Regions from separate parts of the Kribbella sp. NBC_00382 genome, predicted to be linked through region 1. Evidence: riboswitches for the same ligand, from Rfam matches in the RefSeq annotation. Region 1 holds a riboswitch; each other region holds the start of a gene.
What was found. A riboswitch is a leader RNA that binds a small molecule or an ion and turns the genes downstream of it on or off. The one in region 1 is predicted to bind cobalamin.
Positions count from the first base shown of each region.

Region 2: it holds a riboswitch for cobalamin, as region 1 does, so the genes downstream of both, cobN (cobaltochelatase subunit CobN) here and OHA70_RS15060 (ABC transporter substrate-binding protein) in region 1, are expected to answer to the same signal.
Region 3: it holds a riboswitch for cobalamin, as region 1 does, so the genes downstream of both, OHA70_RS29250 (magnesium chelatase subunit D family protein) here and OHA70_RS15060 (ABC transporter substrate-binding protein) in region 1, are expected to answer to the same signal.
Region 4: it holds a riboswitch for cobalamin, as region 1 does, so the genes downstream of both, metE (5-methyltetrahydropteroyltriglutamate--homocysteine S-methyltransferase) here and OHA70_RS15060 (ABC transporter substrate-binding protein) in region 1, are expected to answer to the same signal.

Region 1 is NZ_CP107954.1:3,070,232-3,078,091, reverse strand. Features, by position in the region: gene OHA70_RS15070 (FecCD family ABC transporter permease) at 1-1,021, opposite strand, end outside; gene OHA70_RS15065 (FecCD family ABC transporter permease) at 1,018-2,019, opposite strand; gene OHA70_RS15060 (ABC transporter substrate-binding protein) at 2,048-3,070, opposite strand; cobalamin riboswitch at 3,093-3,276, opposite strand; gene OHA70_RS15055 (hypothetical protein) at 3,308-4,282, opposite strand; gene OHA70_RS15050 (thiamine pyrophosphate-dependent enzyme) at 4,294-6,018, opposite strand; gene OHA70_RS15045 (FMN-binding glutamate synthase family protein) at 6,029-7,546, opposite strand; gene OHA70_RS15040 (MFS transporter) at 7,557-7,860, opposite strand, start outside.
Region 2 is NZ_CP107954.1:6,136,383-6,144,242, forward strand. Features, by position in the region: gene OHA70_RS29210 (AAA family ATPase) at 1-264, opposite strand, end outside; gene OHA70_RS29215 (ArsR/SmtB family transcription factor) at 364-690, shown strand; gene OHA70_RS29220 (hypothetical protein) at 693-1,115, shown strand; gene OHA70_RS29225 (DHA2 family efflux MFS transporter permease subunit) at 1,112-2,539, opposite strand; gene OHA70_RS29230 (TetR/AcrR family transcriptional regulator) at 2,593-3,291, shown strand; gene OHA70_RS29235 (excinuclease ABC subunit UvrA) at 3,296-5,758, shown strand; cobalamin riboswitch at 5,817-5,952, shown strand; gene cobN (cobaltochelatase subunit CobN) at 5,987-7,860, shown strand, end outside.
Region 3 is NZ_CP107954.1:6,145,312-6,153,171, forward strand. Features, by position in the region: gene cobN (cobaltochelatase subunit CobN) at 1-777, shown strand, start outside; gene surE (5'/3'-nucleotidase SurE) at 822-1,577, shown strand; cobalamin riboswitch at 1,915-2,044, shown strand; gene OHA70_RS29250 (magnesium chelatase subunit D family protein) at 2,278-4,449, shown strand; gene cobO (cob(I)yrinic acid a,c-diamide adenosyltransferase) at 4,449-5,063, shown strand; gene OHA70_RS29260 (cobyrinate a,c-diamide synthase) at 5,060-6,415, shown strand; gene bluB (5,6-dimethylbenzimidazole synthase) at 6,412-7,860, shown strand, end outside.
Region 4 is NZ_CP107954.1:4,666,028-4,673,887, reverse strand. Features, by position in the region: gene OHA70_RS22610 (hypothetical protein) at 1-912, opposite strand, end outside; gene OHA70_RS22605 (aldehyde dehydrogenase family protein) at 1,239-2,786, shown strand; gene OHA70_RS22600 (aminotransferase class III-fold pyridoxal phosphate-dependent enzyme) at 2,783-4,150, shown strand; partial or broken gene OHA70_RS39795 (aminotransferase family protein) at 4,153-5,343, shown strand; cobalamin riboswitch at 5,421-5,634, shown strand; gene metE (5-methyltetrahydropteroyltriglutamate--homocysteine S-methyltransferase) at 5,764-7,860, shown strand, end outside.

The DNA.
Region 1 (7,860 bases):
CTTGCCCGACGCGGTTCGCGCGAGCCATCAGAATCAACAGGTACGGCGCGCCGAGAAACGCCGTGACGACACCGACCGGCAGCGCGGTGGGCGCGAAGAGCTCCCGCGCGAGCAGATCGGAGCCGACCACCAGCAGGGCCCCGATCGCCCCGGCAGCAAGCAATCCGGCGACACGTTCGGCGACCAACCGACGGGCGAGCTGCGGCGCGACCAGCGCAACGAAACCGATCGGTCCGGCTGCCGCCGTCGCGAGCCCAGCCAAGCCGACTCCGACAGCGATCAACAGCCCACGCGACAGCTCGACCCGGCCGGCGAGCGTCCGGGCGAGGTCGTCGCCCAACTCGAGCAGCCTCAACTGTCGCGATCCAGCCATGGCCGCTGGTACCAGGATCAGCAGCGTGATCCCGATCAGCGTCACATGCGGCCAGGACCGTCCGGCGAGACTGCCCGCCAGCCACATGGAGGCACTCTTGGCCGCGTAGATATCGGCCAGCGTGAGCAGGTACGCCGTGATCGAGCCGACGATCGCTGTGACGCCGATCCCGACCAGCACCAGGCGATACCCGGCAATGCCTTGTCTATAAGCAAGAAGGTAGATGGCGGTTGCTGTCAGCAAGGATCCGGCCAGCGCGCCGGCCGGGAGCCAGCCGATCGACGTACCGAAGATCGTGATCATCAGTACTGCGGCCAGCGCAGCACCCGCGTTGATCCCGATCAGGTCCGGGCTGACCAGCGGATTGCGCGCCAACCGCTGGAAGATGGCGCCCGAGATCGCGAACGCGGCCCCGACCCCCATCCCGACGAGGACTCTGGGCAGCCGATTGTTGACCACCACGTCCGTCATGATCAAAGAGCCGTTGCCTGCCAGGGTGTTGAGCACCTGCGGCAGCGGGATCTCGTAGTCGCCGAGGGTGAGCGAGATGGCAGCGATCACCAGAGCGGCCACCCAGGCGACCGTCGCGACCACGATGCCGGCGACGTCGACCCGGGTGGAGAACGGGCCGATCCGGATCGCCTTCACAGCTCGGCCAGCTTGCGGCGGCGGACGAGGGCGATGAACAGCGGAGCACCGATCAGCGCAGTGACGATGCCGACCTGCAGTTCATCGGGTCGTGCTACTAGCCTTCCGGCCACGTCCGCGAGCAGCAGAACAGTCGGCGCCAGAACGAGTGACCACGGAAGGATCCACCGGTAGTCAGCACCGACCAGAGCTCTCGCCACATGCGGCACAGCGAGGGCGATGAAGGCGATCGGTCCGGCCATCGCGGTCGCAGTACCGGCGAGCAGCATGACGGCGAGGGCTGCCAGTACGCGAACCAGACCGATCCTGGTCCCCAAGGTCACAGCCAGGTCTTCGCCGAGAGCCAACTGGTTGAGCGATCGACCGAGAGTCAACGCCAAGAGGATGCCTAGGGCAATGAAAGGCAAGGCCTGGGCAACGATCGCACTGGTTGCCAAGGTCAACGAACCGACGACCCAGAACCGGAACTCGTTGAGGGTGGAGAGGTCGAGCAAGGTGATGGCCGAGGTCACCGATCCGAGCAGGGCGGAGAGGGCGGCCCCGGCCAATGCGAGCTTGATCGGGGTGGCGCCACCCCGACCGACCGAGCCGACGAGATAGACCACGACGGTCGCGATCAGAGCGCCACCCATCGCGAACCACACGTACCCGGTGAGCGACTGGACGCCGAGCAAACCGATCGCGGCGACGACGGCCAGTGCGGCACCCGCGTTCACGCCGAGGATTCCCGGGTCGGCCAACGGGTTGCGGGTGATTCCCTGCATCACGGCGCCGGCCAGGCCGAGGGCTGCCCCGGCGAGTAGGCCTGCGGCAGTACGGGGGAAACGGAGGTACCGGATCACCCGGTCCGTGTCGGATCCGGTGAAGTCGGCGGCCGCGACGAAGACGTCGTGCGGGCCGAACCACTGGTTGCCGGCCACCAACGACAGCAACACCGCACCCAGCAAGACGACGCAGGCCACAGCCAGGCCGGCCGCCCGCGCGCCACCGCTCTTCACGCGACCGGGGCCATCGCGACCGGAGCCTTCACTTGACCAGGTCGGGGTGGATCAGTTTCGCGATCAGTTCGGTGGAGTTGGCGCCGCGGACACCGGCCGAGTGGTGGGCGAACAGCCACGGGTACACGTGCCTGTTCTTGACCGACTTGAGGTTCGCGTACGCCGGATTGCCGAGGATCTTCTGGACGTCCGGCTGGACCTTGGCCTCGGTCAGCGAGGCGTCGCAGCAGCCGCTGATCAGGACGTAGTCGGGGTCGCGCTTGATGAACTCCTCGATGCTGATCTTCACGTTCCGCTTCGAGGTCAGGTCGGCGAAGGCATTCACCCCACCGGCCTGCTTGATCAGCACGGTGCCGAAGTCGGGGCCGCCCGACACGGTCAGGCCGCCGCCCTCCAGGCCGGGGCGCAGGATCGCGACGGTCGGCTTGTCGGCGCCCTTGACCTTCGCCTCGACGGCGGCGATCCGCTGCTGCTGGTCGGCGATCACCTGCTCGGCGCGGTCGGAGACAGCGAACAGCTTGCCGAGGTCGCGCAGATCGGCGTACACGTTGTTCATCGAGACGGTCGAGGGGTCGATCGCCTCGTCGCCCTTGCCGTCCGCGGTCGGGCAGAGCGGGCTGAAGATCCAGGTCTGCACGCCGAGGTCCGACAGGCTCTTGCGGCTGCCGAAGCTCTCGTCGCTGCCGCCTCCGCCGAACACGTCGTTGAAGCCGGAGAGCACGAAGTCCGGGTTCTGGCTGAGCAGTTCTTCTCGACTCGGCAGGTTCTTGTAGTACTTCGCGTCCTTCTGCGCGGCGGCGTACTGCGGCAACACCTCGGCATCCAGATACGCCGTACCGACCAGCCGGTCCGAGATCCCCAGCGCGTGCGCCATCTCGATGGCCGGCTGATAGGCCGCGAACACCCGCTTCGGCGGCCCGTCGACAGTCACGTCGATCCCACAGTTCTTCACCGTGATCGCATTCGCACCTGCACCCGGCCCGGCGTCGGCCGCACCCCCACAGCCGGTGACCAAGGACAGTACGACGACAGCAGCAACCAGCGTTTTCACGCGCGCCTCCAGCACCTCGTGGACGGTGTGACACGCCGTGGCCGGTCTCCTGGCTGACGGGAACCTCATCCCAGGGCTGACCTTCCCAGCCAAACCTCAGCCAGTGGTCTCTGTCTCCAGATCACCCAAGAACATCCCGCTCACAGTGGCGAGGGCCGCGCCGGCATCCCACCGGCTTCCCGAACACCACGACGCGCCAACCGTAACCCACCTGCAACCCAGTCGCAGAAGCCGGGGTCAGCGGGTGTAGAGGCCTGACATGGCTAGGGCGAAGGTGACCATGTTGTCTTTGTCGGTGGTGCCGGCGGGGAGGGGGACCAGGTCGATCAGCTTGTCGGTGCCTACTCGGATGACGGAGCGGCCGGTGGCGGTGTCTACGTAACCCTCGTCGCCTAGGGGGATGGGGAAGGAAGTTGTGGCTTTGCTGATGGGGGCGATGACTGCTTGGGCGTCGGCTACTCGGCGGACGGTGGAGTAGAGGACGCGGGTCTTGGTGATCCAGCCGCAGACGATGTCGCCGGCGGCGGTTTCGCTGTCGCGGCGGACCGTAGCTTCGGCGCCCATCACCTTCGCGGCGACTGTGGTGCCCCGCTCGCATTCTGGGCGGGTGATGAAGGGCGCGGGCTCTGGGAGACCCTCGGCTTGTTGGGCTGCGTCCTGGGCCAGTACAACGTACTTCGCCAGCGTCGCGGGCGGCCCACTCATCTTGCGCAGCTTGCCATCGGCCAGGAACACGATGAAGCGGCTGTTCCCGAACCCGCCCTGCCCGACCGTCACCGGCTTGGCCGGCTCGCCCTTCGTCGCGTCGTAGGCCTTGCGAGCCGCCGCAAGGTCCGCGGGGGTCGCGAAGAAGACGGACGTGCCAACTCGTAGTACCGGACCGGACGGAGTCCTGCTCAGGTCGAGCTGGCACTGGTCGTACGTCGGGAAGCCGAACTCGGCCGGCACCTGCGTCGGGTGGATCCGCACCACCGGCACACCCAGCGTCGACTGGACGAGCGTCTGGTTCATCCGCACGCACAGGGTGTCGGCCACCTTGGAGCTAGGCGGCGTACTCGGCGTATCCGTCGGCGTAGGGGTAGGCGACTCAGTAGGCGTAGTGCTCACCGAGACCAGCGGCGGCACGCTGGGCGCCGTCTCGCCCCCAGGACCGCCACACCCGGCCAACAACGCAGTACTGCCGAGCAGAGCCACCACCAAGCGAGTACGCATGGTCACAGAGACTACTCGTGGCTCTCGATGAACTCCTTCGTCTTGGCGATCGCGAACCCCCACCCCTGGTGCACCGTCGGCGCCGGCGGGATCGCGATCTCGTCCGGGTTCGTCAGCACGTCGATCAGCACCGGCCCAGCAGTCCCCAGCGCCCGCGAGACCGCCTCATCCACCTCGCCTGGCCGCTCCACCCGAATCCCGGTCAGCCCGATCGCCTTGGCCACCTCGGCGAAGTCCGGGTTCGCCAGCTTCGTCCCGTACTCCGGCAGCCCCACCTGCTCCATTTCCAGCTTGACCATGCCGAGCCGCCCGTTGTTGAACACCACCAGCTTGACCGGCAACTCGTACGCCACCGCCGTGATCAGATCCCCGAGCAGCATCGACAACCCACCATCACCGCAGAACGCCACCACCTGCCGCGAGCGATCCACCGCCGACAACCCGAGCGCGTGCGGCATCGCATTCGCCATCGACCCCAGGTTGTACGACCCGATCAACCGCCGCTCGCCCCGCATCCGCACATACCGCGCCAGCCAGACCGTCGACATCCCCGTGTCACTCGTGAACAACGCGTCATCCGAGGCATGTCGATCAACAGCCGCCGCCAGCAGCTCAGGCCGGATCCGCGCCTCCGGGTTGTCCACCTTGCGCCGCAGCAGCCCCTTGGGCTTCCGGTCGAACGCAGGATCGGTGAACTGCACCTGCCGCTCCCGCCAAGCCGCGTACGACTTCAGTGCCTTGTCCAGATGCCCAGTGGAAGTCTTCTGCTGCAGTAGCGGCAACAACGACGCCAGTGTCGGCTGTGCGTGCCCAACCAGCCCATGGTCGACCAGCACCCGCCGCCCGATGTGCGCACCCCGCAGATCCAGCTGTACGACGGTCTTCCCGGCCGGCAGGAACTCCCGGTACGGAAAGTCCGTCCCCACCAGGAACAGCACGTCACATCCGTCGAACGCCACCTTGCTCGCGTGATTACCCAGCAGCCCCGACTGCCCGACCTCCTGCGGCAAGTTCTCCTCAAACCGCTCCTTGGCCTTCAGCGTCAGCACAGTGGGCGCCGCCAACAGGCTAGCCAGCTCCTGCACCTCAGTCAGTGCCTCACGAGCCCCCATGCCCACCAGTAGCGTCACGTTGTCGGCAGCGTTGAGTACTGCCGCTACCTTCTCCAGTTCAGCCGCGTCAGGCACGGTATGCGACGCAGGCTCGAGGAACTGCGGCACCGGCGTACCGTGCGGCACCTCTAGACCGCCCACGTCACCAGGGATCGACAGCACCGCGACACCGCGCTCCGCCAGCGCCGCATTGACTGCCTGCTCGATCAGCCCGGGCGCCTGCTCCGCAGTGGACACCGTCGCGCAGAACACGGCGACATCCGCGAACAGCACATCGTTGTTGACCTCCTGGAAGAAGTCGCTGCCGATCTCCTCCCGCGGCACCTGCCCACAGATCGCCAGCACAGGCACCCGCGACTTGGCCGCGTCGTACAGGCCGTTGAGCAGATGGATCGCCCCCGGCCCGACCGTCCCCATGCACACACCCAGCCGACCAGTGAGCGACGCCTGTGCCCCAGCAGCGAAGGCACCCGCCTCCTCGTGCCGTACGCCGATCCACTCCACCCGGTCCTCGCGCCGGATCGCATCGGTGACCGGGTTGAGCGCATCACCGACCACACCCCAGACCGAGCTCACGCCATGGTCGGCCAACGACTCGACCAGCAACTCCGCGACAGTGCTCACCAAAGGCTCCCTACGGTCTGAACAGATCCGGATCCGCCTGTACCCAATCCCGGGCCCAGGACTTCGACACGTCATGAAGGCCGGCCAGCAACTGCCCCGGCGCAAGGTGCTCGAAGAGGTCGGCATAGCTCTCCGTGCGGGTGTGGTCGATCCGCCGGAGCAGCATCCGCGGCTCCAGCTGATCCGGCCCGTCCAGCCCCATCGACGCGATCACCTGCATCGCGGACGCCACCGTCTCGCGCTGGAAGTTCGCCACCCGGCTGGTCTTGTCGGCGACGTCGAGCGCGCGCATCCGGCGCGGGTCCTGGGTCGCGACGCCGACCGGGCAGGTGTTGGTGTGGCAGGTCTGCGCCTGGATGCAGCCGGTCGCCATCATCATCGCGCGAGCCGCGTTGGTGTAGTCCGCGCCCTGCAGGATCCGCTTGACGATGTCGACGCCGGTGGCGACCTTGCCGCTGGCCCCGATCTTCACCCGGTCCCGCAGCCCGACGCCGGTCAGCGCGTTGTGCACGGTCAGCAGGCCCTCGGTCAGCGGCGTACCGATGTGGTCCTCGTACTCCTGCGGCGCCGCGCCGGTCCCGCCCTCGGCGCCGTCGACCACGATGAAGTCCGGAGTGATGCCCTCGGCAACCATCGCCTTGCAGATCGCCAGCACATCGGTCCGCGACCCGACGCAGAGCTTGAAACCGGTCGGTTTGCCGCCGGCCAGCTCACGCATCCGGGCGATGAACAGGACCAGTTCGCGCGGCGTCGAGAACACCTGATGGTACGGCGGGGAGACGACCTTCTTGCCGACCGGTACGCCGCGGACGGCCGCGATCTCGGCCGTCACCTTCGCCCCGGGCAGCACCCCGCCGATGCCGGGTTTCGCGCCCTGGCTGAGCTTGAGCGAGACGAGTTTCACCTGGTCGTCGGCGGCCTTGTCGCGGAACTGGTCCGGGTCGAAGCCACCATCGGCGTCGCGCGTTCCGAAGTACCCGCTGCCGATCTCCCAGACCAGGTCGCCGCCGTTGCGGTGGTACCGGCTGATCCCGCCCTCACCGGTGTCGTGCGCGAACCCGCCGCGCGCCGCACCCCGGTTGAGGGCCTCGATCGCGTTGGCGCTGATCGCGCCGAAGCTCATCGCCGAGACGTTCAGCAGCGCCATCTCGTACGGCGAAGTGCAGTCCGGCCCGCCGATCCTGACCCGCGGAATCTCCTGCGCGACCGGGCGCGGCACGGTCGAGTGGACCAGGTACTCGTAACCGACCTCGTTCACGTCCCGCTCGGTGCCGAACGGCTGTTCCTCGTTGGTGCCTTTGGCCCGGGCGTAGATGGTCGTACGAGTGTCGCGGTCGTACGGGCGGCCGTCGTAGTTGCGCTCGATGAAGTACTGCTGCAGCTCCGGCCGGATCTTCTCCAGCAGGAAGCGCAGATGCCCGATGACCGGGTAGTTGCGCAGGATCGAGTGCTTCTTCTGGACCACGTCGTGAATGCCGACGGCGATCAGCAGGACCACGATGCCGAGCAGGGTGAAGAGCAGCACCATGCTCCCGAAGCTACCCCGTGGGTTGTACTCCGCCCCGGAGGTCACGCTCGCGGATCGCGTGTTCGTCGGTCCGCGAGTCGTACCGCCAGAACTCACGCAGCCAGACCGCAGTACCGACGACTCCCACGACACAGAGCGCGCCACCGCTGACGATGGCGGTCCGTACGGTCGTCAGGTCGGCCACCAGCCCAGAACGCGCCTGACCGCCGAGCGGGCCGAGTGAGTAGCCGAGCATCTCGATCCCGGCCAGCCGGCCGCGCATCTCGTCCGGGATGGTCTGGTTCCAGATCACCGACCGGAACAGCACCGACACC
Region 2 (7,860 bases), 3.1 Mb from region 1:
CAAGATCGCGCTGACGTCGGCGTATTCGCCGCGGAGTACCGGGATCCAGCCGGTCAGCAGTGGCGCGATCTGATGCGCGAACCACACCGCCGCTGGCGTCCCCTCGACGAACTCCGGAAAAGCCCCCGGCCGCAGCGCCGTCGGATCATCGGCCCACGCCCGGAGCTGCCCCCGGACCCCCGCCAGCCAACCATCCGGTACTTCCCAGGCCTGCTCAGCCGTGAGTACGTCGAGCACGCGCGCTCGCCGAGTGTGCTGCTCCACGAATTTCCTCTCCTAGCCGACCTCCAGGCCCGCCCACTTTAGTGCGTCAGGGTCCTTCACGTCTTGCGAATAGTTAACTGCCGATGTAACTATTAATCCATGGACGACGAGGTTGATCGCTTCTTCGAGGTACTGGCTGATCCGACGCGGCGGCAGGTCGTTCGGTTGCTAGGGGAGGGGCCTCGGCGCGCTGGGGAGCTTGCGGTGGCGACCGGGGCGTCGGCGCCGGCGATGAGCCGCCATCTTCGGATCTTGCTGGCCGCCCGGCTGATCGACGACGAGCGGGTGCCGGATGACGCGCGGCTGCGGGTGTTCCGGCTGCGGCAGGAGCCGATGGTCGCGGTACAGGCGTGGCTCGATCAGGTACAGGCGCATTGGCAGGAGCAGTTGGGGGCATTCAAGCGACACATCGAACAGGAGAAATGACGATGGTCAAGCAGTCAGCGTCCGCGGTGGTCGAGGTCGCGACCGATCCGGACACCGCGTTCCGGGTCTTCACCGACGAGATCGACCTGTGGTGGGTCCGCGGGCCGATCAACTTCTTCGATGCCAACCGCGCGATCGGGATGCAGATCGAGCCCGGCGTCGGCGGCCGGATCCTCGAGGTCTATCGGTACGCCGATGCCGCCGGTGCCGAGGATGTCCTCGAGATGGGGCAGATCACCGAGTGGGAGCCGGGCAAGTTGATGGCTTATCGCAGCTCGGTGGACGACACCGAGACGGAGGTCCGCTTCGAGTCCTTCGAGGGTGGGACCCGGGTGAGCGTCGAGATGACGCTGGTTCCCGGTGGCGAGAAGGCGTTCTACTTCTGGCCGAACGTGATCGGCTGGTTCGCCGACCGACTTGCCTAGGCGCTCCGCTTCGGGAGGAGCCAGACCAAGGCGAAGGTAACGCTGAAGAAGACGGCAGCGAGGGCGATCACTAGTTCGCCTGCATGGTTGAAGGGGATGGCGCCGCCGTGGTTGACGCGGGCGAAGAAGACGGTGCCGAGGGCCGCGACGCCGATGGCGCCGGAGAACTGCTGGACGGCGTTGAGCATGCCGGCGCCGGTACCGACTTCTTCGGCGGTCGCTGCGCCGAGGATGAAGTCGAAGATCGGGACGAACACCAGGCCGGTGCCGAATCCGATCAGCAGAAGCGACGGAGCCAGCGTCCACGAGGTGAGGTGGGTGTTCGCGACGGTCCACCACAAGACGATCAGGCCGATGACTGCGATACCGAGGCCGAGATGCAGAGTGGCGCGGCCGATTCTCTGGGCGAGTACGGCGCCGGCGAGCGTTACAGCGACGGCGCTGCCGAGCGCCCAGGGGATCAGGGTGAGGCTGGTGTGCAGCGGGGTCCAGTGCAGGCCGAGCTGTAGAAGCAGATTGAGCGCGAGCTGGAATCCGCTCAGGGATGCGTAGAAGGCGCCGGTGATGGCGAGGCCGGCGACGAAGCTGCGCTTGGTGAACAGCGAGGGCGTGATCACTGGGTGCTTGCTGCGTCGTTCGGAGGCGACGAACAGCGCCAAGGAGACGATTGAGCCGGCCATCGACAGGTAGGTCCACAGTGGCCAGCCGAGTTCGCGGCCTTGGATCAGCGGGATGATCAGCAGCGCCGAGGACAGAGTGAGGAGAGCGACGCCGCCGAGGTCGAGTCGGGCGGTCTCGTCCTCACCGGTCTTGGCGGGCAGGATTCGCCAGGCGAGGGCCAGGGCGACGATGCCGATCGGCACGTTGATCAGGAAGATCGAGCGCCACTGGCTGCCGAACAGGTCGAGGTGCAGCAACCAGCCGGCCAGGATCGGTCCGGCGACGGTCGCGAGTCCCATCACGGGACCGAACGGGATGAGTGCTTTGCGCAGCAACTGCGGTGGGAAGACGACCTTCACCATCGCGAAGCCCTGCGGGATCATCACGGCGCCGAACAGTCCTTGCAGGATGCGTGCGGTGATCAGGAAGGCGACACCGGGGGCCAGGCCGCAGGCGAGCGAGGCGAGGGTGAAGCCGGTCATGCCGAGCAGGAACAGCCGGCGGCGACCGAACAGGTCACCTAGTCGGCCGGACGTGATCAGGCCGATCGCGAAGGCGGCGGTGTAGGCGGTGAGGACCCATTGCAGGGTCGTCTCACTACCGCCGAGGTCGGCGCGGATGGATGGGCCGGCCAGGTTGGCGATCGTCGAGTCGATCACGTCCATCACGTCGGCGATGAAGACGACGGCGAGGACGAGCCAGGCCTGGCGCAGAGGAAACGGAGCGATACTCGACGCTTCTAACGAACGTTGTTCTATAGTCACGAACTAAGTTCTACGCTTGGAACATTGTTCGTGTCAACTGTAGGGTCGGTCACATGCCAGTCGATCCGAGAGAACGCCGTGCCGCCCGCCACGCTCAGCCGGCCGCAGCGCCGGTCCGCCAGACCCGGCGCAAAGACCCGATCACCGTCGACCGGATCACCGACGCGGCGCTCGAGGTCGTCGCCACCCAGGGGTACGACGCCCTGACGATGCGGAGCGTCGCCGCCGTCCTGAACACCGGGCCGGCCTCGCTGTACGCGCACGTCGTCAACAAAGCGGACATCGACGAGCTGATCATCGGCCGGCTCTGCTCCCAGCTGGTACTACCAACACCCGACCGGTCGGCCTGGCGCGAGCAGATCCACGACGTCTGCGCCCAGGCCCGCGACCAGTACCTGAAGTACCCCGGCATCTCCCGCGCCGCCCTGGCGATGGTCTCCACCAATCTCGACGTCCTACGCGTCAACGAAGGAATGCTGGCCATCTTGCTTGCCGGCGGCATCGAATCGCAGACGGCAGCCTGGGCCATCGATGCCCTCTGGCTCTATACCTGCGCCTACGCGCTGGAGCGTTCGCTGGTCGCACAGCATGAGGACTGGGTGGTCAGCCGCAAGGATTTGGTCGAGCGGTTCAGCGCGCTGCCCGCCGATCAGTTCCCCCAGATCCGGCGCCATGCGTTCCAGCTGACGGCCGGCATGGGCCATGAACGTTTCGACTTCACGCTGAACCTGATGATTGCCAACCTACGATGACCACATGCATTGGGGCGAGCAGGTCGCAGTACGGGGTGCCCGGGTCCACAACCTGAAGAGTGTCGACGTCGACGTGCCGCTGCGGCAGCTCGTCGCGCTGACCGGCGTGTCCGGGTCGGGCAAGTCGTCGCTCGCGCTGGGGGTGCTTTATGCGGAGGGTTCGCGCCGGTACCTCGAAGCCTTGTCCTCGTACACGCGTCGGCGGCTGTCACAGGCTGCTCGCGCGGACGTCGACGCCGTTGACGGGGTGCCGGCCGCGATCGCGCTGCACCAGCGTCCCGCAGTACCGGGTGTTCGCAGTACGTTCGGCACCGCGACGGAGCTGCTCAATTCGCTGCGCTTGATGTACTCGCGGCTGGGGGAGCACCTGTGTCCCAACGGCCATCGCGTGAAGCCGACGCTCGAGATCGCGTCGACCGCGCATCTCACCTGTCCTGAGTGCGGCGAGCGCTTCGCAGTACCGGGTGCGGAGTCGTTCGCGTTCAACAGCGATGGCGCCTGCGAGACATGCGCGGGCACGGGCGAGACGCGGCAGATCGACCAGGATTCGCTGGTACCGGACGAATCGCTCAGTATCGCCGACGGTGCTGTGGCTGCTTGGGGTTCGTTCGGCGCCGGCCTCCTGCCTCAGGTGGTCGCCCAGCTCGGCGTGCGAGTAGACGTGCCGTTCCAGGAGCTGACGCCGGCCGAACGCGAGATCGTGCTGCACGGCGAGGAGACCAAGCGGACAGTTGTTGTCACGAGCAAGAAAGGCAACGCCTTCGAGCTCAACGCGACCTACCGCAACGCCAACCGGGTGATCGAGGACGCGCTGTCCAACGCCCAGAGCGAGAAGTCGCTCACCCGCCTCGACCGCTTCGTCCACGTCGCCGAATGCCCGGCCTGCCATGGCTCCCGACTCAACGAACGCGCGCGATCGGTACCCCTGAACGGCGTCACGCTCGACGTCGTCTCGACCTGGAGCCTCGACCGTACGACCGACTTCGTCCGCTCGTTGCCGGCGGCCGCGCCGACCGAACTCACCCGGATGGCGGAGCAGATCGTCGACGCGTTCACCCCGACCGCCGAACACCTCCTCGGGCTCGGACTCGGTTACCTGTCGCTCGGCCGGGCGTCGCGCACGCTCTCGACCGGCGAGCTGCAGCGAGTACAGCTCAGCCGTACTCTGCGGAGCAGCGCGACCGGCCTGCTTTACGTCCTCGACGAGCCGTCCATCGGGCTGCACCCGAGCAACATCGACGCCCTGATGACGGTCGCGCGCCGCCTGGTCGAGACCGGGAACTCCGTGGTCCTCGTCGACCACGACGTCCGGGTACTGCGCCATGCCGACTGGCTGATCGAGATCGGCCCGGGAGCCGGCGCGCACGGCGGCGAGATAGTTGCCACCGGCACCGTCGCGGACCTGTCCAAGTCGCCCACGTCGGTGATCGGCGGCTTCCTCAGCGGCCAGGAGCGGACGGTCATCCGCCCCCGCGTGCCCCTCGACGACGTCTTCGAACACGGCCGGATCCGCCTCGAGACCGGCCCCCGCTTCACGCTTCAGGCTCTCGAAGCCTCGTTCCCCTTGCTGCGGCTGACGGCGGTCACCGGTGTATCCGGCTCAGGAAAGACGACGCTCGTACTCGATAGCCTCGCCGCGGCGCTGACCGGCCACGCGCCGAAGCATGTACGGCACCTGGATGCCGGCGGCATCGACCGTACCGTCATCGTCGACGCCGTCCCGATCGGGCGCAATGTGCGCTCCACCGTGGCGACGTACAGCGGCGTCCTCGACGACCTCCGCCGGGCCTTCGCCGCCACCCCCGAGGCGCGGGCGCGTGGCCTCAAAGCAGCGGACTTCTCCTACAACACCGGCAGCCTGCGCTGCCCCCAATGCGACGGTACCGGCCAAATCTCCCTGGACGTGCAGTTCCTCCCCGACGTCGATATCCCTTGCCCCCTGTGCGAAGGCCGCCGCTACAGCCCCGACGCCGACACGATCACCCTCGACGGCCTGACCATGGCCGAAGCCCTGTCCCTGAACGTCGAACAGGCCCGCACAAAGTTCACCACCCTGCGGAAGATGCAAGCCCGCCTACGCACCCTCGACGAGGTAGGCCTCGGCTACCTCCTCCTGGGCGAGGCAACCCCAGCCCTCTCCGGCGGCGAGGCCCAACGCCTCAAGCTCGTCGCCGACCTCGAGAAGCCCCAGCAAGGCACCCTCTTCATCTTCGACGAACCGAGCGTCGGCCTCCACCCCGCCGACATCCGAGTCCTCCTAGCAGTCTTCGACCGCCTCATCACCGCCGGCGCCACCGTCATAGTCATCGAACACGACCTGGACATGATCGCCAACGCCGACTACGTCCTAGACCTAGGCCCCGGCGGCGGCACCCAAGGCGGCCAAATCGTCGCCGCCACCACCCCCGCCCTCCTCCCACATATCAAACAAAGCCTCACCGGCCAGTACCTCCGCCGAGTTGACTGATCGGAGCGTCGGGCGGGTGAGCGATGGAGGAGCGAGCGGGAGCCTGGCCATGGGGGAGTACATCTCCGTCGACTAGAGTCGGCGATGTCATCGACGGCTGATGCAGGAACCCGGTGTGAGTCCGGGGCGGTCCCGCCACTGTGACCGGGGTAGACCCGGGAGTCAGGAACTGCTGCTGTCGTACCTGCCACCTGGGGCGTGGACACCCCGAGGAAGGACCGGCCGCGCGTGCCCGCGAACCTTTTGCTGCTCTCCACCGCCGATACCGACTTGCTGGCCGCTTCGCAAGCGCAAGCCGGCTGGAAGGTCGCCAACCCGGCCCGGGTCGAGCTCGATGGCGTTCCCACCCTGCTTGACGGCGTCGAGGTCGTAGTGGTCCGCCTGCTGGGCGGTCGCCGCGCCTGGGAGGAGGGTCTCGACGCCGTCATCTCCTCGGGCATCCCCACGGTCGTACTGAGCGGCGAGGCAGCCCCCGACGCCGAGCTCATGTCGATGTCGACCGTCCCCGCCGGCGCCGTCACCGAGGCCCTCGCGTACCTCCGCGAGGGCGGCTCCGAAAACCTCCAAAACCTCGCAGGCTTCCTCCGAGACACCATCCTGCTCACCGGCGACGAGTTCGACCCACCCAAAACCCTCCCGACCTACGGGATCCGCGCCGGCCGTACCTTCGCCAAGGACCACAGGCCAGTAGTCGGCATCGTCTACTACCGCGCCCACGAGATTTCCGGCAACACCGCCTTCGTCGACGCCCTCGCCACCGCGATCGAGCAGGCCGGCGCCCAGCCCCTTCCCCTGTACTGCGGAACGCTGCGCGGCCTAGACCCCACGCACGAAGACAACGCCGACCTCTTCACCCTGCTCAAGGAATGTGACGTCCTAGTCACCACCCTCCTCGCAGCAGGCGGCACCGTCGCCTCCAACGCAACAGCTGGCGGCGACGACTCCTGGGACGCCGGCGCGCTCGCGTCCCTCGACATCCCTCTCCTTCAAGGCCTCGCGCTGACCTCGACCAGGGAGCAGTGGCTCGAGAGCGACGCCGCGATCAGCCCGCTCGACGCCGCCACCCAGGTCGCGATCCCCGAGTTCGACGGCCGCCTCATCACCATCCCGTTCTCCTTCAAGGCGTACGACGCCGAGGGCATCGCCAGCTACGCACCCGACGAGGAGCGCTGCGCCAGGCTCGCCGGCATCGCAGTAGCCCAGGCCAAGCTCCGCCACGTAGAACCCAAAGACAAGAAGCTAGCGCTCGTACTCTCGTCGTACCCGACCAAGCACGCCCGGATCGGCAACGCCGTCGGCCTCGACACGCCGGCCTCAGCGGTCGTCATCCTCGGCCAGCTCAAGGACGCCGGCTACGACCTCGGCCCCGACCTCAACCTCGACGAACTCCAGGGCGCTGACGGCGCCGACGGCCTGATCCACCGGCTGATCGCGGCCGGCGGTCACGATGTCGACTGGCTGACCGACGAGCAGCTGTCGAGCGCAGTCGCGAAGATCCCGCTCTCGACGTACCAGCACTGGTTCGGCAAAACCCCCGAAACGTTGCAGCAAGCAATGATCGAGGCGTGGGGTGAGGCACCCGGTTCCCTGTACGTCGACCAGTCCGGCCCCGAGCCGGCGATCGCTCTGGCGGCGCTCCAGTTCGGCAACGTAGTACTGATGATCCAGCCGCCCCGCGGATTCGGCGAGAACCCGGTCGCGATCTACCACGACCCGGACATGGCGCCGTCGCACCACTACCTCGCGGCATACCGCTGGCTCGAGGCGCCCGTAGAAGAGGGCGGTTTCGGCGCCCACGCGGTCGTCCACCTCGGCAAGCACGGCACGCTGGAATGGCTGCCGGGCAAGGGCATCGGTATGGCCGCAGACTGCGCGCCCGACGCCGTACTGGGCAACCTTCCGCTCGTCTACCCGTTCATCGTCAACGACCCCGGCGAGGGCACGCAGGCCAAGCGCCGCGGGCATGCGGTGATCGTCGACCACCTGGTACCACCGATGGCGCGCGCCGAGACGTACGGCGACATGGCCAAGCTGGAGTACCTGCTTGACGAGTACGCGACGGTCTCGGCGCTTGACCCGGACAAGGTCCCGACCCTGCGCGC
Region 3 (7,860 bases), 3.1 Mb from region 1:
CGGGCGCACGTCGACGCTGATGTTGCTGCTGGCAACGACATGCGCTCGTCGACCGCGCGCGTGTTCGGGTCCAAGCCCGGCTCGTACGGCGCTGGGCTGCTGCCGCTCGTTGACGCGCGCAACTGGCGTACCGATGCTGAGCTGGCAGAGGTCTACGCGGTCTGGGGCGGGTATGCGTACGGCAAGGACCTCGACGGCGCGGAGGCTCGCCCGTCGATGGAGCGGGCCTACGCTCGGATCCAGGTCGCGGCCAAGAACGCGGACACCCGCGAGCACGACATCATGGATTCGGACGACTACTTCCAGTACCACGGGGGCATGGTCGCGATGGTCCGGCACCTGACCGGTTCCAACCCCAAGGCGTACATCGGCGACTCCGCAGTACCGGCCCAGGTGAAGACTCGGAGCCTGGAAGAGGAGACCAAGCGCGTCTTCCGGGCCCGCGTGGTGAACCCGCGGTGGATGGCGGCGATGCAGCGGCACGGGTACAAGGGCGCCTTCGAGATGGCGGCGACGGTGGACTACCTGTTCGGGTACGACGCCACGGCCGGCGTGGTCGACGACTGGATGTACGAGACGCTGACCACGGAGTACGTCGCGAACCCGGAGATCGCCGAGTTCTTCCGCAAGTCCAACCCCTGGGCGCGGCACGGGATCGCCGAGCGGCTGCTCGAGGCCGCCCAGCGTGGATTGTGGGCCGAGCCGACCGAGGAAGCACTGGAAACCCTGCGCACTGCGGTTCTGGAAACAGAAGGTGACATCGAGGATCGCGGCTGAGACATCCGGCCGCGGCGACGGCCAGGGTGTGATTGGGTGGACGCATGGCGCCCGAACAGCTGAGAGTCCTGGTCACCAACGATGACGGCTACGAGTCCCTGGGGATCCAGGCGCTCGCTGCGGCCATGGAGGGCCTCGGCCATGCGGTGCAGGTGGTGGCGCCGTGGGACGACCAGAGCGGCGTCGGCAGCTCGCGCGCCGGGATGATCGGCAAGGCGGTCGCGTCGAAGACCGGTGAGAACGGGTTCATCGGGATCGACGGGACGCCGGCGTTGGCCGTCACACTCGCCCGGCTGGGCGCGTACGGGCCGTCGCCTGATGTGGTCGTATCCGGCATCAACAACGGGCAGAACATCGGCCCGATCCTGCACTCCGGTACGGTCGCCGCCGCGCTGACCGCCTCGAGCCAAGGGTTGTCGGGGCTCGCGATCAGCATCGACTCGGAGGACCCGCAGCACCTCGACACGGCGGGCGCGGTCGCGGCGGAAGCGCTCTCCTGGCTGCTGGAGCAGCCGCAGGGCACGGTCATCAACATCAACGTTCCCGACGTACCGATCGCTGAGCTGAAGGGCGCTCGTTGGGCGCGGCTCGTTGGTTATGACCGGTCCCGGCTGGTGCTGGAGAAGGCGCCGACGGGGGAGCCGGTGGTCGGCCTGGTACTGCGTGAGCCCCCGACCGAGACCGACACCGACGAGGCCTTGCTGCTCGCCGGGTACATCACCGTCACCCCGATCACCGGCGTCGGCGAACTCCCCGGCGACTCGGCCGCCACCCACCTCTCAGCCGCCTTCACCAACTGACACATCCGCCACACCCACCTTCCCCACCGCCCCACCGCCCCGCGAGCGCCCACCGCCCCGCCGCCACGCGAGCGCCCACCGCCCCGCCGCCACGCGAGCGCCCACCGCCCCGCCGCCACGCGAGCGCCCACCGCCCCGCCGCCACGCGAGCGCCCACCGCCCCGCCGCCACGCGAGCGCCCACCATTTCGGTGGTTAACCCCCGAGCCGGTGGGTTGCCTCCCGTGCATACAGGGTGGCAACCCACCACTTGAGTGGATAACCCCCGAAATGGTGGACGCTTGGGGCGGTGAAGATCGCCACAGGGCTCCCGGCCGTACGCGGGGTGGTTGGTGTGGAATGATCGCCGGGACGGTAGTGGAGGAACACCGGTGACGGCCTGAGACGGCCGGATTCCGGGGCGGTCCCGCCACTGTGACCGGGGTCGTTCCCGGAAGCCAGGACATCTGCTGCCGTCCGCCAGGGAGCGCTCTCCGCGCGCCCGGCGTGCCAAGTGCCGAGGCGGGCGTGGACACCCGCGGGACGAAGGGACACCACCCGTCATGCGGTCTGCTCCAACCGGATCAACCCCCTCGAACAGCAACGAGCCGCCGCCTCCGGCCGGCCAGCGCCCGCCCGCCCCCGCCGTCGGCCAGCGCCCGCCCGCCGCTTCCGTCGGCCAGCGCCTGACTGCTGGTTTCCCCTTCACAGCGGTGGTCGGCATGTCCGACCTCCAGTTGGCGCTGATTCTCGCTGCGGTCTCGCCGGCGATCGGGGGCGTGCTGATCCGGGGCGAGAAGGGCACGGCGAAGTCCACCGCGGTCCGGGCACTCACCGAGATCCTCCCCGCCGTAGACGTCATCGAAGGCTGCCGCTTCTCCTGCGACCCAGCCAACCCCGACCCGACCTGCCCCGACGGTCCGCACCCGTCAGACTTCAGCTCTCAGGCCCGTCCGGCCCGCCTGATCGAGCTGCCCGTGGGCGCGACCGAGGACCGTGTTCTTGGTTCCCTCCATCTCGAGCGAGCGCTCTCTGAGGGCGTGACCGTCTACGAGCCGGGTCTGCTGGCTGCCGCCCACCGCGGGTTGCTGTACGTCGACGAGGTCAACCTTCTCCACGACCACCTGGTCGACGTACTGCTCGACGCCGCGGCGATGGGCCGCGCGACCGTCGAGCGCGACGGCGTCTCGATCACCCACCCGGCGCGCTTCGTCCTGGTCGGCACGATGAACCCCGAGGAAGGCGAACTCCGCCCGCAGCTCCTCGACCGCTTCGGCCTGACCGTCGACGTCGTCGCCAGCCGCGACCCCGCAGTACGGGTCGAGGTGATGCGCGCGCGACTCTCGTACGAGGCCGACCCGACTGCCTTCATCAACCGGTACGCCGGTGCGCAGGCCGAACTGTCCGAGCGCATCGTCAAAGCCCAGTCCCGTCTGGCGGACGTGATCCTCACCGACGCCGCGCTGCGCCAGATCGCCGAGATCTGCGCCTCCTTCGACGTCGACGGCATGCGCGCCGACCTCGTCACCGCCCGCACTGCGGTCGCGCACGCTGCCTGGTCGGGCCGGACTGTCGTCGAGGTCGAGGACGTCCGAGCCGCCGCCAAACTAGCCCTCCCACACCGCAAACGCCGCAACCCCTTCGACGCCCCCGGCCTGGACGACGACCAACTAGAACAAGCCATCCAAAACAGCACCCCACCGGACGACGACCCCGACGACGACCCAGACGGCGGTCCCGACGGCCCGCCCGGCGGGAACCCGGATGGTGGCGACTCGAACGGCGACGACCCCGACAACACCCCGCCGACCGACACCGACCGCGCGCCGAACACCGACGCCGAACTCGACCGCCCCGACGCGACCCAACCGCCGACGAACGCCTCCGATCCGGACCAGACGAAGAACCCGGGGAGCGCTCTCCCCGGTCCGGCACCGATCGGCGAGGTCGCTGCCAGCTCCGAGCCGTACAAAGCCCGCCTCCTGAGCGTGCAATCAGCCGGCGCAGGCGTCGCCGGCCGGCGCTCCAAAGCGCTCACCGACGTCGGTCGCGTCGTCGGCGACCGCCCCCGAGCCGGCCGAGAATCCGGCCGCCCCCACCTCCTCGCCACCATCCGCGCCGCCGCCCCCCACCAACACGCCCGCGGCCGCTCACTCCCCGGCAGCGCCGATCGCGATGGCGCCGGCCCTGGTCGCACTGCCCCCGGTAGCACCGGCCCTGGTCGCACTGCCCCCGGCAGCACCAGCGCCGGCCCCGGCAGTACTGGTCTGGCCCGCTCGGGTGGCGGCCTTGCCGTCCGCGCCTCCGACGTGCGGCTCGCCGTTCGTGAGGGCCGCGAAGGCAACCTCGTGTTGTTCTGTGTGGACGCGTCCGGCTCGATGGGGACGAAGAAGCGGATGACCGAGGTCAAAACAGCGATCGTCTCGCTGCTGCTCGATGCCTACCAGCGCCGCGACACCGTCGGCCTGGTCACCTTCGCCGGGGCCGAGGCAACAGTCGCCCTCCCGCCGACGGGCAGCGTCGAGACCGCAGTGCGGCGTCTTGAGTCCCTGCCCACCGGCGGTCGCACCCCGCTGGCCGAGGGATTGCTGAAGGCTTCCGACGTACTCCGAATCGCCGCGATCCGCGATCCCCGCAGGCGTCCCTTGCTCGTCCTCGTCACCGACGGTCGCGCAACTGCCGGTGACAAGGCGTTCGCCAGGGCCAAGCAGGCCGCTGGCTGGCTCGGGCAGCAGGGGATCGCTTCGGTCGTGGTCGACTGTGAGCCGCGCCGCGGAGTCCGGCTGGGACTAGCAGGGGAGTTGGCCGCCGATCTCGGCGCGGAGTACCTGGATCTGGGAGAAGTTGCCGCGGGCAATCTTGTTCGCGCGGTCACCGATCGGAGCGCCGCCTGATGCCGCAGGGACAGCCAACCGTCGTACCGCAGGACGGCCTGACCACCCGGCAGCGCCGGAACCGGCCGCTGCTGATGGTGCACACCGGTGAAATGAAGGGCAAGTCGACCGCCGCGTTCGGGATGGCGCTGCGCGGCTGGAACCAGGGCTGGAACATCGGCGTCTTCCAGTTCGTCAAGAGCGCGAAGTGGAAGGTCGGCGAGGAGAGCGCGTTCCGGGCCCTCGGGAAGTTGCATGAGGCAACGGGTGAGGGCGGCCCGGTCGAGTGGCACAAGATGGGCGAGGGCTGGAGCTGGTCCCGCAAGGCCGGCACCGAGGAGGACCACGCCGCCGACGCGCTCGAGGGCTGGCGCGAGATCCAGCGCCGGATCGCCGCCGAGACCCATGACCTCTACGTGCTCGACGAGTTCACCTACCCGATGAAGTGGGGCTGGGTGGACGTCGACGAGGTGGTCGAGACGCTGACCAACCGCCCGGGCCACCAATACGTGGTGATCACCGGCCGCAACGCTCACCAGAAGCTGCTCGACGCCGCCGACCTGGTCACCGAGATGACCAAGGTCAAGCACCCCATGGATGCCGGCCAGAAGGGCCAGAAAGGCATCGAGTGGTGATTCCACGGGTGGTGATCGCGGCGCCGTCGTCCAGCGCGGGTAAGACGACGGTTGCGGTCGGATTGATGGCTGCGCTGCGGCGGGCCGGGCACACGGTGGCCGGGTTCAAGGTCGGGCCGGACTACATCGACCCGGGCTTTCACGCGGTGGCGACCGGACGGCCGGGGCGCAATCTCGATCCGATGCTGTCGGGTGAAGAACGGGTCGCGCCGCTGTTCGCACATGGGAGCGTGGGCGCGGACATCGCCATCGTCGAGGGCGTGATGGGCCTGTACGACGGCGCGCTGGGCACTGAGGGGTACTCGTCGACCGCCCACGTCTCCAAGTTGCTGCAGGCACCGGTCGTGCTGGTGGTGGACGCATCGGCGGCCGGTCGCAGTGTTGGCGCGGTCGTCCAGGGGTTCGTCGCTTTCGACACCGGCGTGCGCATTGTCGGGGTGATCCTCAACAAGGTTGGCTCCGACCGGCATGAGGCCGAAGTGCGGGCAGGGGTTGCGCCAACCGGCGTACCGGTTCTCGGTGTACTGCGTCGCGATACCCGGCTGACCGTTCCCAGTCGGCACCTCGGACTCATCCCCGCCGACGAGCAACGCGAGCAGGCCGTGACGGCAGTCGACGCCGCCGCCGAACTGGTGAAGCAAGGCGTCGACCTGGAAGCCTTTGTCGCCGCTGCACGTGCGGCCACTCCGCTCGATGTGATCGCTTGGGATCCCGCCGCAGAGGTGGCCCCGGCCGAAGAAGGCCGCCCGGTGATCGCCGTGGCCGGTGGCCCGGTCTTCTCCTTCCGCTACACCGAGACCGCCGAGCTGCTGACCGCCGCCGGCGCCGACGTCGTCACCTTCGACCCGCTGCATGAATCCTTGCCTGAGGCAACATCAGCGCTGTACCTCGGCGGCGGCTTCCCGGAACTCCACGCGGAAGCGCTCTCCGACAACGTCGCGCTCCGCGACCAGGTCGCTGCCGAGATCGCCGCCGGCCTGCCGGTCGTCGCCGAGTGCGCCGGCCTCCTGTACCTGTGCCGCGAACTCGACGGCCACCAACTCACCGGCGTCCTCCCCGCCAAGGGCCAGATGACGAGCCGCCTCACCCTCGGCTACCGCACCGCGATCGCCGCCTCGACGACGGCGATCTTCGACGAGGGCCGCCGCGTGCACGGGCATGAGTTCCACCGGACCACTGTGGAGTTCGACGAGGACGTCCCGGCCGCCTGGTACCTACCGGGCGGCAAGCAGGAGGGCTTCGCGCGAGCCCAGATCCACGCCTCCTACCTCCACCTGCACTGGACGGCCACGCCCGACGTCCCGGCCAGGTTCGTGGCGGCCGCACGAGTCCACGCGGGGCTGGAGAAGTGAGCCTCATCCTAGGCATCGGCCTACGCTCCGGTACGTCGTACCGGGAGCTCCGTGACCTCGTGGACTCGGCGCTGGTCTCGCTGCAGCCGGCAACCGTGAGCCAAGTGGTCACAGTCGACGGCAAGGAGACAGAGCCCGGTCTGCAGCGACTAGTGGCCTCACTGGGAGCGACGCTGTTCACCGCGACCAAGCTGGAGCTCTCTCAGCAACCAGTACCGACTCCCAGCGAGCAGGTCGACCGCCTGGCCGGTACTACGAGCGTCGCCGAGGCAGCTGTCATCCTCAGCGGCGCCGAGCTCGTACTACCGAAGCAGGCCTCGGCGCGAGCAACCGTCGCCGTCGGCCGGCTGCCAGAGACGGCCGGTGGCGCGGCGGGCGCAGCCGGTGAGGCGTCGGCCGCGGGGGTGACACCTGCTCCTGGGTATGCGGTGGGGGAGCGGGACGTAGTTCACCGGGTACTGGCAGAGCGGCGTGATGTGAGGCGTGGGTTCCTGGACCGGCCTATTGCCGATGACGTGCTGACCAGAGTGCTGGAGTCGGCACATCGGGCACCTAGTGTCGGCCTAAGCCAGCCGTGGGACTTCCTGCTGATCAAGGACGTCGCTACCCGGCGGAAGATCCATGACCTCGCCTCTGCGCAGCGCGACGCCTTTGCGGCTTCACTACCCGCCGACCGGCGCAGCTCCTTCGACGGGTTGAAGATCGAGGCGATCCTCGACACTCCGCTGAACATCGCCGTCACCTGTGACCCAGGGCGAGGTGGCCGGCACGTACTGGGTCGGCATGCGGATCCACGGACCACCTGGTTCTCCGCGGCCATCGCGATCCAGAACCTGTGGCTGGCAGCACGCGCGGAAGGGCTCGGCGTCGGCTGGGTGTCCTTCTTCGAGCCTGGTGAGGTCGCAGCGGTACTGGATCTGCCTTCGCACGTTGAGCTGGTCGGGTACCTCTGTATTGGTCACGTGGTGGAGTTCGCTGCGGCCCCGGAGCTGGTGAGGAGCGGCTGGGCTGCTCGGAGGCCGCTGTCGTGGGCAGTGCACCAGGAGTCATGGGGACAGCGCGGGTTGCCGGGTGTGGAGCCCAGTGCCGTGATTGCTGGGGATGCTGCTGCGGCGACAGGCGTAGTACGGGCTGTAGGTGCACAGGTGGTTCGCATGATCGTGGCTGAGGTCGCGGCTGCCAGCTATCTGGAGCAGGCGGATGCGCTCGTAGTACAGGTTGGTACTGAGAAGCCTGCTGCCGACTACGGAGTGCTGTGGCGTCCTGCACGGACAGTGGATGAGGCTGTCGAGCTAGGCGTGGAAGTAGCGCGGGATCTTGTGCTGCAAGGGGTTGGGGCGATCCAGCTGGAGCTGGTCTCGGACTCGGCGCATGCGGCCGGACTGGCGCGCGGGGTGCGGTTGGGGGCGCTGGCCTGCGGAGTGGTCATGGATGAGCCGGTGGAG
Region 4 (7,860 bases), 1.6 Mb from region 1:
ACCGGACACCGCGATCACGACCGCGACCACCGGCAACAGGATCGGCCCGACGACCCAGAGCATCAGGTTCTGCCGCCGCTTCTCCCAATCCTTGTTGTAGAAGGGCCATTCGTGGCTCTCGCCGCGGACCCGGCGGACGGCCCAGTCGGCGCGAAGCCGCCCGAGCAGGAAGAGGGTGGGCAGCAGCACGGCGTAGTACAGGAACGCGGCGATGAGTGCCTGACCGACGCCGGTGCCGTTGTCGAGCCATCGGCGCTGGATGTCCGGGAGCTGGTCGAGGACGTCCGTACCGGGCACGATCGCCAGCAGCGCGAGCGGCAGGAAGGCGAGCAGGCTGAAGCGCTGGATCCACAGCGCCCGGCGGATCCGCGGTACCGCTGCCTTGATCGTCGACCAGTGACCGCGGACCAGGAGGAAGAGCACGGCCAGGAAGGCCAGCCATTTCAGCGTCGTGATCACCGTCAGGATGACCGCGGACGCGGCCGGCACGCAGTCGCCCTGGTCGCATCGCTGGCTGCCGAGCCAGTACGTCATCAGGTCCTCGGCCACGTCGAGCCCGGCCAGTACGAGAACCGGCCCGGTCGCGATGAAACGTCTCAGCGCCGACACGTAGATGGCGATGAAGACGAGGTCGAGCACCAGGTAGATCGCCAGCAAGGGCAACCAGTCGTTCAGCTGCTCGCCGGTGAGCTTGGCGTGCCAGCCGCCGTACTGCTTCGCGGCCAGCGGTCCGCTCATCCCGTTGAACGACCACGATGAGCCACCCTCGGCGAGGAATCCCGCCGCCAGCAGGCTGATCTCGTTCATCGCCAGCCAAACCGCCGCCAGCCCGGCCAGAGTCGCGCCGATCCAGCGGAAATCGGCAGGTTCAGGCGCCTCCTCCACCACTTCCTGCGCTACCGGTTCCCCCACCACCACGACCATTGCCCATTCGCCCCCACAGCCATACCATCGTTACGTTTAGTCACATTGGCGCACACTCCGCAGCGTCCGACAAGAGGTCGAGCCGGTCTGCGTGAAGCGGATCACCACGCCGGACGGCCGGCAGGTGCTATAAAGGCCGGGACAGCTGAGCAGGCGAATCAGGAAGGGGACCGTCCAATGCGACTCGCTGGTTCCCTCAAGCCGCTCACTCTGCTTCCCCCCGGCTAGGACCCCATCACGAGCCCATCGATCGCTCTGCGATCGGTGGGCCTCTGCGCGTCCCCACCATCCGGCCACTCCGCCAAGGAGCATCCATGACCGAGAAATTCCGCGTCACCTACGCAACACTCTCCGCTGACAACGAGGACCTGCAGGCCGCCTACGAGAAGGGGCTGGAGGAGGCCCGCGGCTGGCTCGGCGCGACCATCACGCCGACCGTCGACGGCGTCGCCCGCCCGGGCGGTGAAGCCTTCGACGTGACCAGCCCCGGCGATCCGTCGCTGGTCCTGTGCACGGTCAAGAGCGCGGTCGCCGCCGACGTCGACGACGCGGTGAAGGCCGCCGCGGCCGCCGCCCCCGGGTGGGCCGCAACCCCTTGGAAACAGCGGATCGAGGTACTGCGCCGCGCAGCGGACCTGATCAGCGAGCGATCCAACGAACTCGCCGCGTTGATGAGCCTAGAGGTCGGCAAGAACCGCCTCGAAGCGCTCGGCGACGTCGAGGAGTCGGCCGACCTGATCCGGTACTACTGCCGGATGGTCGAGGACAACGACGGCTTCGTCCGCCCGATGGAGCAGCTCTCCGACAAGGAGCTGACCACCAGCGTCCTGCGCCCGTTCGGTGTCTGGGGCGTGATCAGCCCGTTCAACTTCCCGATGGCACTGGCCGCCGGCCCGGCCGGTGGAGCGCTCGTCGCCGGGAACACGGTCGTGCTCAAGCCGAGTCCGCAAGGCTCGTTCACCGCCGCCAAGCTCGCCGAGTGCTTCGGTGACGCCGGGCTGCCCGCAGGCGTGTTCAACCTCATCCCTGGTGGGGACGAGGTCGGCGGGCTGCTGGTCGCTCACCCGAAGGTCGCCGGACTGACCTTCACCGGGTCGTACCAGGTCGGCATGTCGATCTACCGCAGCTTCGCCACGTCGTACCCGAAGCCGGTGGTCTGTGAGATGGGCGGCAAGAACCCTGCCGTCGTGTCGGCGCAGGCGGACATCGACCTCGCCGCTGCCGGCATCGCCCGGTCCGCGTTCGGGTTCTCCGGTCAGAAGTGCTCCGCGTGTTCGCGCGTCTACGTGCAGCGTGAGGTCTTCGAGCCCTTCGTCGCAGCCCTTGCCGAGAAGGCGAAGACGGCGATCGTCGGCGACCCGACCGCCCGCGACACCTTCGTCGGCCCGGTCATCGACCCCAAGGCAGTCCAGCGGTACCTGGCCGCCGTCGCGCACGCTCGCGAGCACGGCAAGGTGGTGGCCGGCGGCAACGTCATCGACGGCAACTACGTCCAGCCGACCGTCGTCACCGGTCTGCCGGCGGACGACCGGCTGCTGCGCGACGAGCTCTTCGTCCCGTTCGTCGCCGTCGTCCCGGTGGACTCGCTCGACGAGGCGTTCACCCTCGCCAACGACACCGAGCTCGGCCTCACCGCCGGCTTCTTCTCGGCCGATGACGCCGAGGTCGACGAGTTCCTCGACCGGATCGAGGCCGGCGTCGTCTACGTCAACCGTGCCGCCGGCGCGACCACCGGCGCCTGGCCCGGTGTCCAGCCCTTCGGCGGCTGGAAGGGCTCCGGTACCTCCGGCAAGGCCGGCGGCGGCCTGTACTACGTCCAGCAGTTCCTGCGCGAACAATCCCGAACGGTGGTAACCCGATGACCGCGACCCTCCCCGCAGACCAGTCAGCCCAGGCATCCGCCACGCCCGACTGGCTGGCCGGCCGCTCGGTCCCGGACGTACGGACCGCACTGCCCGGCCCGCTCTCCGCGGCCATCGTCGAGCGCGATCTCGCCATCACCAGCCGCTCGCTGCCGCGTGCCTACCCGCTGGTCCCGCAGCGCGGCCACGGACTCGCGATCGAGGACGCCGACGGCAACCTGTTCCTCGACTTCAACGCCGGTATCGCGGTCAACTCGACCGGCCACTGCCACCCGCGCGTCGTCGAGGCGGTCAAGCAGCAGACCGAGACCCTGCTGCACTACTCGGCGAGCGACTTCTACCTGCCGATCTACTCGGAGATGTGCTCGGCGCTGGCCGCGACGGCGCCGATGAGCGATCCGGTCCGGGTGTTCCTGAGCAACTCCGGCGCCGAGGCGGTCGAAGGGGCGCTCAAGCTCGCCCGGTACTCGACCGGACGCCCGTACGTGATCAGCTTCTTCGGCGCCTTCCACGGCCGCAGCATGGGCGCGGTCACCCTGACCGCGTCGAAGGCCAAGTACCACAAGGGATTCGGCCCGTTGCTGCCCGGCGTGCTGCACGCGCCGTACGCGTTCAACGGGCGGGACCCGATCACGGGGGCTCCCGTCCACGACGAGGAGGCGACGTTCGACTACCTGGAGAACACGCTTTTCCGTTACCAGGTTTCGCCGAGCGAGGTGGCGGCGATCTTCGTCGAGCCGATCCAGGGTGAGGGCGGCTACATCGTCCCGCCGGCGGCGTGGATGGCACGGCTGCGCGAGCTCTGCGATCGGTACGGCATCCTGCTGGTCGCCGACGAGGTGCAGTCCGGCGCGGGACGTACCGGCAAGATGTGGGCGATCGAGCACCAGGACGTCGAGCCGGATGTCCTGATCAGCGCCAAGGGTCTCGCCTCCGGCCTGCCGTTGGGTGCGTTCATGGCCCGCGCCGAGCTGATGGAGAGCTGGCCGGCCGGCGCCCACGGCTCGACGTACGGCGGTAGCCCGATCCCGTGCGCCGCCGGGCTGGCCACGCTCGAGGTGATCCACGAGGAGGGGCTGCTCGCCAACGCCGACACCATCGGCCGGCAGTTGATGACCGGACTGCGCGAGCTGCAGCAGAAGTTCCCCGAGCAGATCGTCGACGTCCGCGGGCTCGGCCTGATGATCGGCGTCGAGTTCCGGACCGCCGAGCAGGCCAATGCCGTTCAGCAGCGTGCGTTCGAGCGCGGGCTGCTCGTGCTCGAGTGTGGCGAGACCTCGATCCGGATGTCGCCGCCGCTGGTGGTGACGGCCGCTCAGGCCCAGACCGCGCTGGAGCTGTTCGGCGCCGCACTGGCCGGATAACGATGGCCGTCTTCTCTCGGGCCTCGGGCAACGACCTTCCGGTTGTTGCCCGGGGCACCGGCGCACTGCTCTTCGACACCGACGGCCGCCGGTACCTCGACGGCTCGGGCGGTGCGATCGTGGTCGGCATCGGGCACGGTGTCGAAGAGGTCGGGGACGCCATCGCCAAGCAGTCCAAGCTGGTGGCCTATGCGCACGGCACTGCTTTCACGTCCGCCGCGTTGGAGGACTACATCGCGGAGCTCTCGCCGCTGCTGCCGATGGACGATCCGTTCGTCTATCCGGTGTCGGGTGGCAGCGAGGCGGTCGAGACCGCACTCAAGATGGCTCGTGCCTATCACCTAGCGCGTGGTGAGGACCGGTCGGTGGTGATCGGTCGCGAGGGCGCGTACCACGGCAATACTCGTGGCGCGCTGGACGTCTCGGGCCGGGCTGGACTGAAGGCGCCTTACCTTCCCTGGTTGGGATCGGCCGTGCACACCACGACGCCCTATGAATACCGATCCTCGCTCAGTGGGCAACAACACGCGGATCATTTGGAGCGGCTGATAGTTGCTCAGGGCCCCGAGCGAGTTGCGGCATTCATCGCCGAGCCGATCTCCGGTGCGGCACTTGGCGCATGTGTCCCGCCGGACGACTACTGGCCCGCGATTACGGCGGTCTGCCGGAAGTACGGCGTACTGGTGATTGCTGACGAGGTGATGACCGGGTTCGGGCGGACCGGCAAGTGGTTCGCCTGTGAGCATTGGGGTGTGCGGCCGGACATCCTGGTTGCCGCGAAGGGTGCAGCGTCCGGCTATTGGCCGCTTGGGTTCGCTGCTTGCAGTGGTGAAGTCCACGAGAAGATCGCCGGGTTCACGCACGGCTTCACCTACTCGCACCACGTCGTCGGCGCGGCGGCTGGGCACGCAGTACTCAAGGTCCTCAAGGATCGCGACCTGATCGCAGCCTCTGAGCACCAGGGCGCCCTGCTGAAGGCAACCCTGGAGAAAGCGCTCGGCGATCACCCTGCCGTTGGGGACATCCGTGGTCTGGGTCTGCTGTGCGCCGTTGAGTTCGTCGCCGACCGGTCGACTCGCGCGCCGTACCCGCGAGCTGACCGTCTTGCCGAACGGATCGTCGCCGCGGGCAAGGAGGATGGCGTCCTGCTCTACCACTCCACCGGATGTGCCGATGGGGTGAACGGAGACCTGATCCTGTTCGGACCGCCGCTGGTGATCACCGACGCTCAGATCGCGGAACTCGCCGAGCGGGCGGCCAGCGCAGCACGTAGGGTGGTGGCTGCAGTTGGTTCGTCCTGCCCGCCAGGTAGGACGTCGTAAGAGGGAACCCGGTGTGAATCCGGGACTGCCCCGCAGCGGTGAGTGGGAACGACCGCCGTCATACGCACTGGGCCCGAGAGGGCTTGGGAAGCGACGGCCAGTAGGTGTCTGGCAACAGGCGAGCCCACGAGTCCGAAGACCTGCCACTGCCCATTGGCGCCCCGTGCGCCCGTGGTGATCTCGGTGACCTCGTGGGCAGGTCGGCGTGCGCGTGGCTGGTCCGAGTCACCCGTGTGCTGTCCCCTTCGTGGCCCTTGATCTCTTCAAGACGAGCTCACGAAGGAGAGACTCTTGACTACGCAGTCCGTGGCCACCGTGTACGGCTATCCCCGGCAGGGCCCGAACCGTGAACTGAAGAAGGCCATCGAGGGCTACTGGAAGGGCAGCGTCAGCGCTGACACCCTCCGGCAGACCGCTCGGGAACTCCGCTCGGCCAATTGGCGGCAACTCGCCGCCGACGGCATCGACGAGATCCCCACCGGTGACTTCTCGTACTACGACCACGTCCTCGACACGACCGTCCTGGTCGGCGCGATCCCCGAGCGTCACCGCGCGGCCGTCGAGGCCGACCCGCTGGACGGGTACTTCGCGATGGCGCGCGGCACCCAAGAGGTCGCGCCGCTCGAAATGACCAAGTGGTTCGACACCAACTACCACTACCTGGTCCCCGAGCTCGGCCCCGATACCGTCTTCACGGCCAACTCCGCCAAGCAGGTCAGCGAACTCCAAGAAGCCGTCGCGCTCGGCCTCAAGGCCCGCCCGGTCCTCGTCGGCCCGATCACCTACCTCCTGCTGGCCAAGCCCACACCCGGCGTCGCCTTCGAACCGCTGTCCCTGCTCGACAAACTCCTCCCCGTGTACGCCGAGGTGCTCGCCGACCTCCGTGCCGCCGGAGCCGAATGGGTGCAACTGGACGAACCGGCGCTCGTCCAGGACCGTACAGCCGACGAGCTGGACGCCACGGCCCGCGCCTACGCGACGCTCGGCCGACTCGCGGACCGCCCGAAGCTGCTCGTCGCCTCGTACTTCGACCGCCTCGGCGAAGCCCTCCCGGTACTCGCGAAGGCACCCGTAGAAGGCCTGGCCATCGACTTCACCGGGCCGGCCGCCGCCAACCTCGACGCGCTCGCATCAGTGGCCGGTATCCGCGACAAGCGCCTCGTCGCCGGGGTCGTGAACGGCCGCAACATCTGGATCAACGACCTCACCAAGTCGCTGGCCACTCTCGCGACGCTGATGGGCCTCGCCGGCCGGGTCGATGTCAGCTCGTCGAGCTCTCTGCTGCATGTTCCGTTGGATGTCAGTGCGGAGACCGACCTCGACCCGGAAGTCGTTCCCTGGTTGGCGTTCGCGCGTCAGAAGACGGTTGAGATCGCGGTCCTCAAGCGCGGTATCACCGAGGGGACGGAGGCAATCGCGGACGAGCTGGCCGCCAACCGTGCGGCGCTGGCCTCGCGGGCCTCCTCGCCACTGACGAACCGCGCGGAGGTCCGCGACCGGGTCGCCGCGGTGACGGCGGCCGACAGCCTGCGCTCTGCGCCCTACACCGAGCGGACCGCTGTACAGCGCGCGCGGCTTGGGTTGCCGTTGCTGCCGACAACTACTGTCGGGTCGTTCCCGCAGACCGATGAGTTGCGCACGGCAAGGGCTGAGCTGCGCGCCGGGCGGATCGGCGTACCGGAGTACGACGAGCGGATCGCGGCGGAGATCCGGGAGGTGCTCGCGTTCCAGGAGAAGGCCGGGCTGGATGTGCTTGTGCACGGGGAGCCCGAGCGCAATGACATGGTCCAGTACTTCGCCGAGCAGCTGGATGGGTACCTCGCGCTGCAGCACGGCTGGGTGCAGTCGTATGGCACTCGGTATGTGCGGCCGCCGGTGCTCGCGGGTGATATTTCGCGGCCGGAGCCGATGACCGTTCGGTGGTGGAAGTACGCGCAGTCGCAGACCGACCGTCCGGTGAAGGGCATGCTCACCGGTCCCGTGACGATGCTCGCCTGGTCATTCGTCCGCGACGACCAGCCGCTTGGCGACACGGCTCGGCAGGTCGCGCTGGCGCTGCGGAACGAGGTGAACGATCTCGAAGCGGCCGGTGCCGCGGTGATCCAGGTGGACGAGCCGGCGTTGCGCGAGACGTTGCCGCTGCGGCAGGCGGACCGGGCGGAGTACCTGGCCTGGGGTACTGAGGTGTTCCGGCTGACGACGAGTGGGGTGCGCGCGGACACGCAGATCCACACTCACATGTGTTACGTCGAGTTCGGCGACATCCTCAACGCGCTGGACGAGATGGACGCCGATGTGGCGAGCCTGGAGGCGGCCCGGTCGCATATGCAGGTCGCTCACGAACTGGGGTCGGCCGGCTATCCGCGTGAGGTCGGGCCTGGGGTCTAC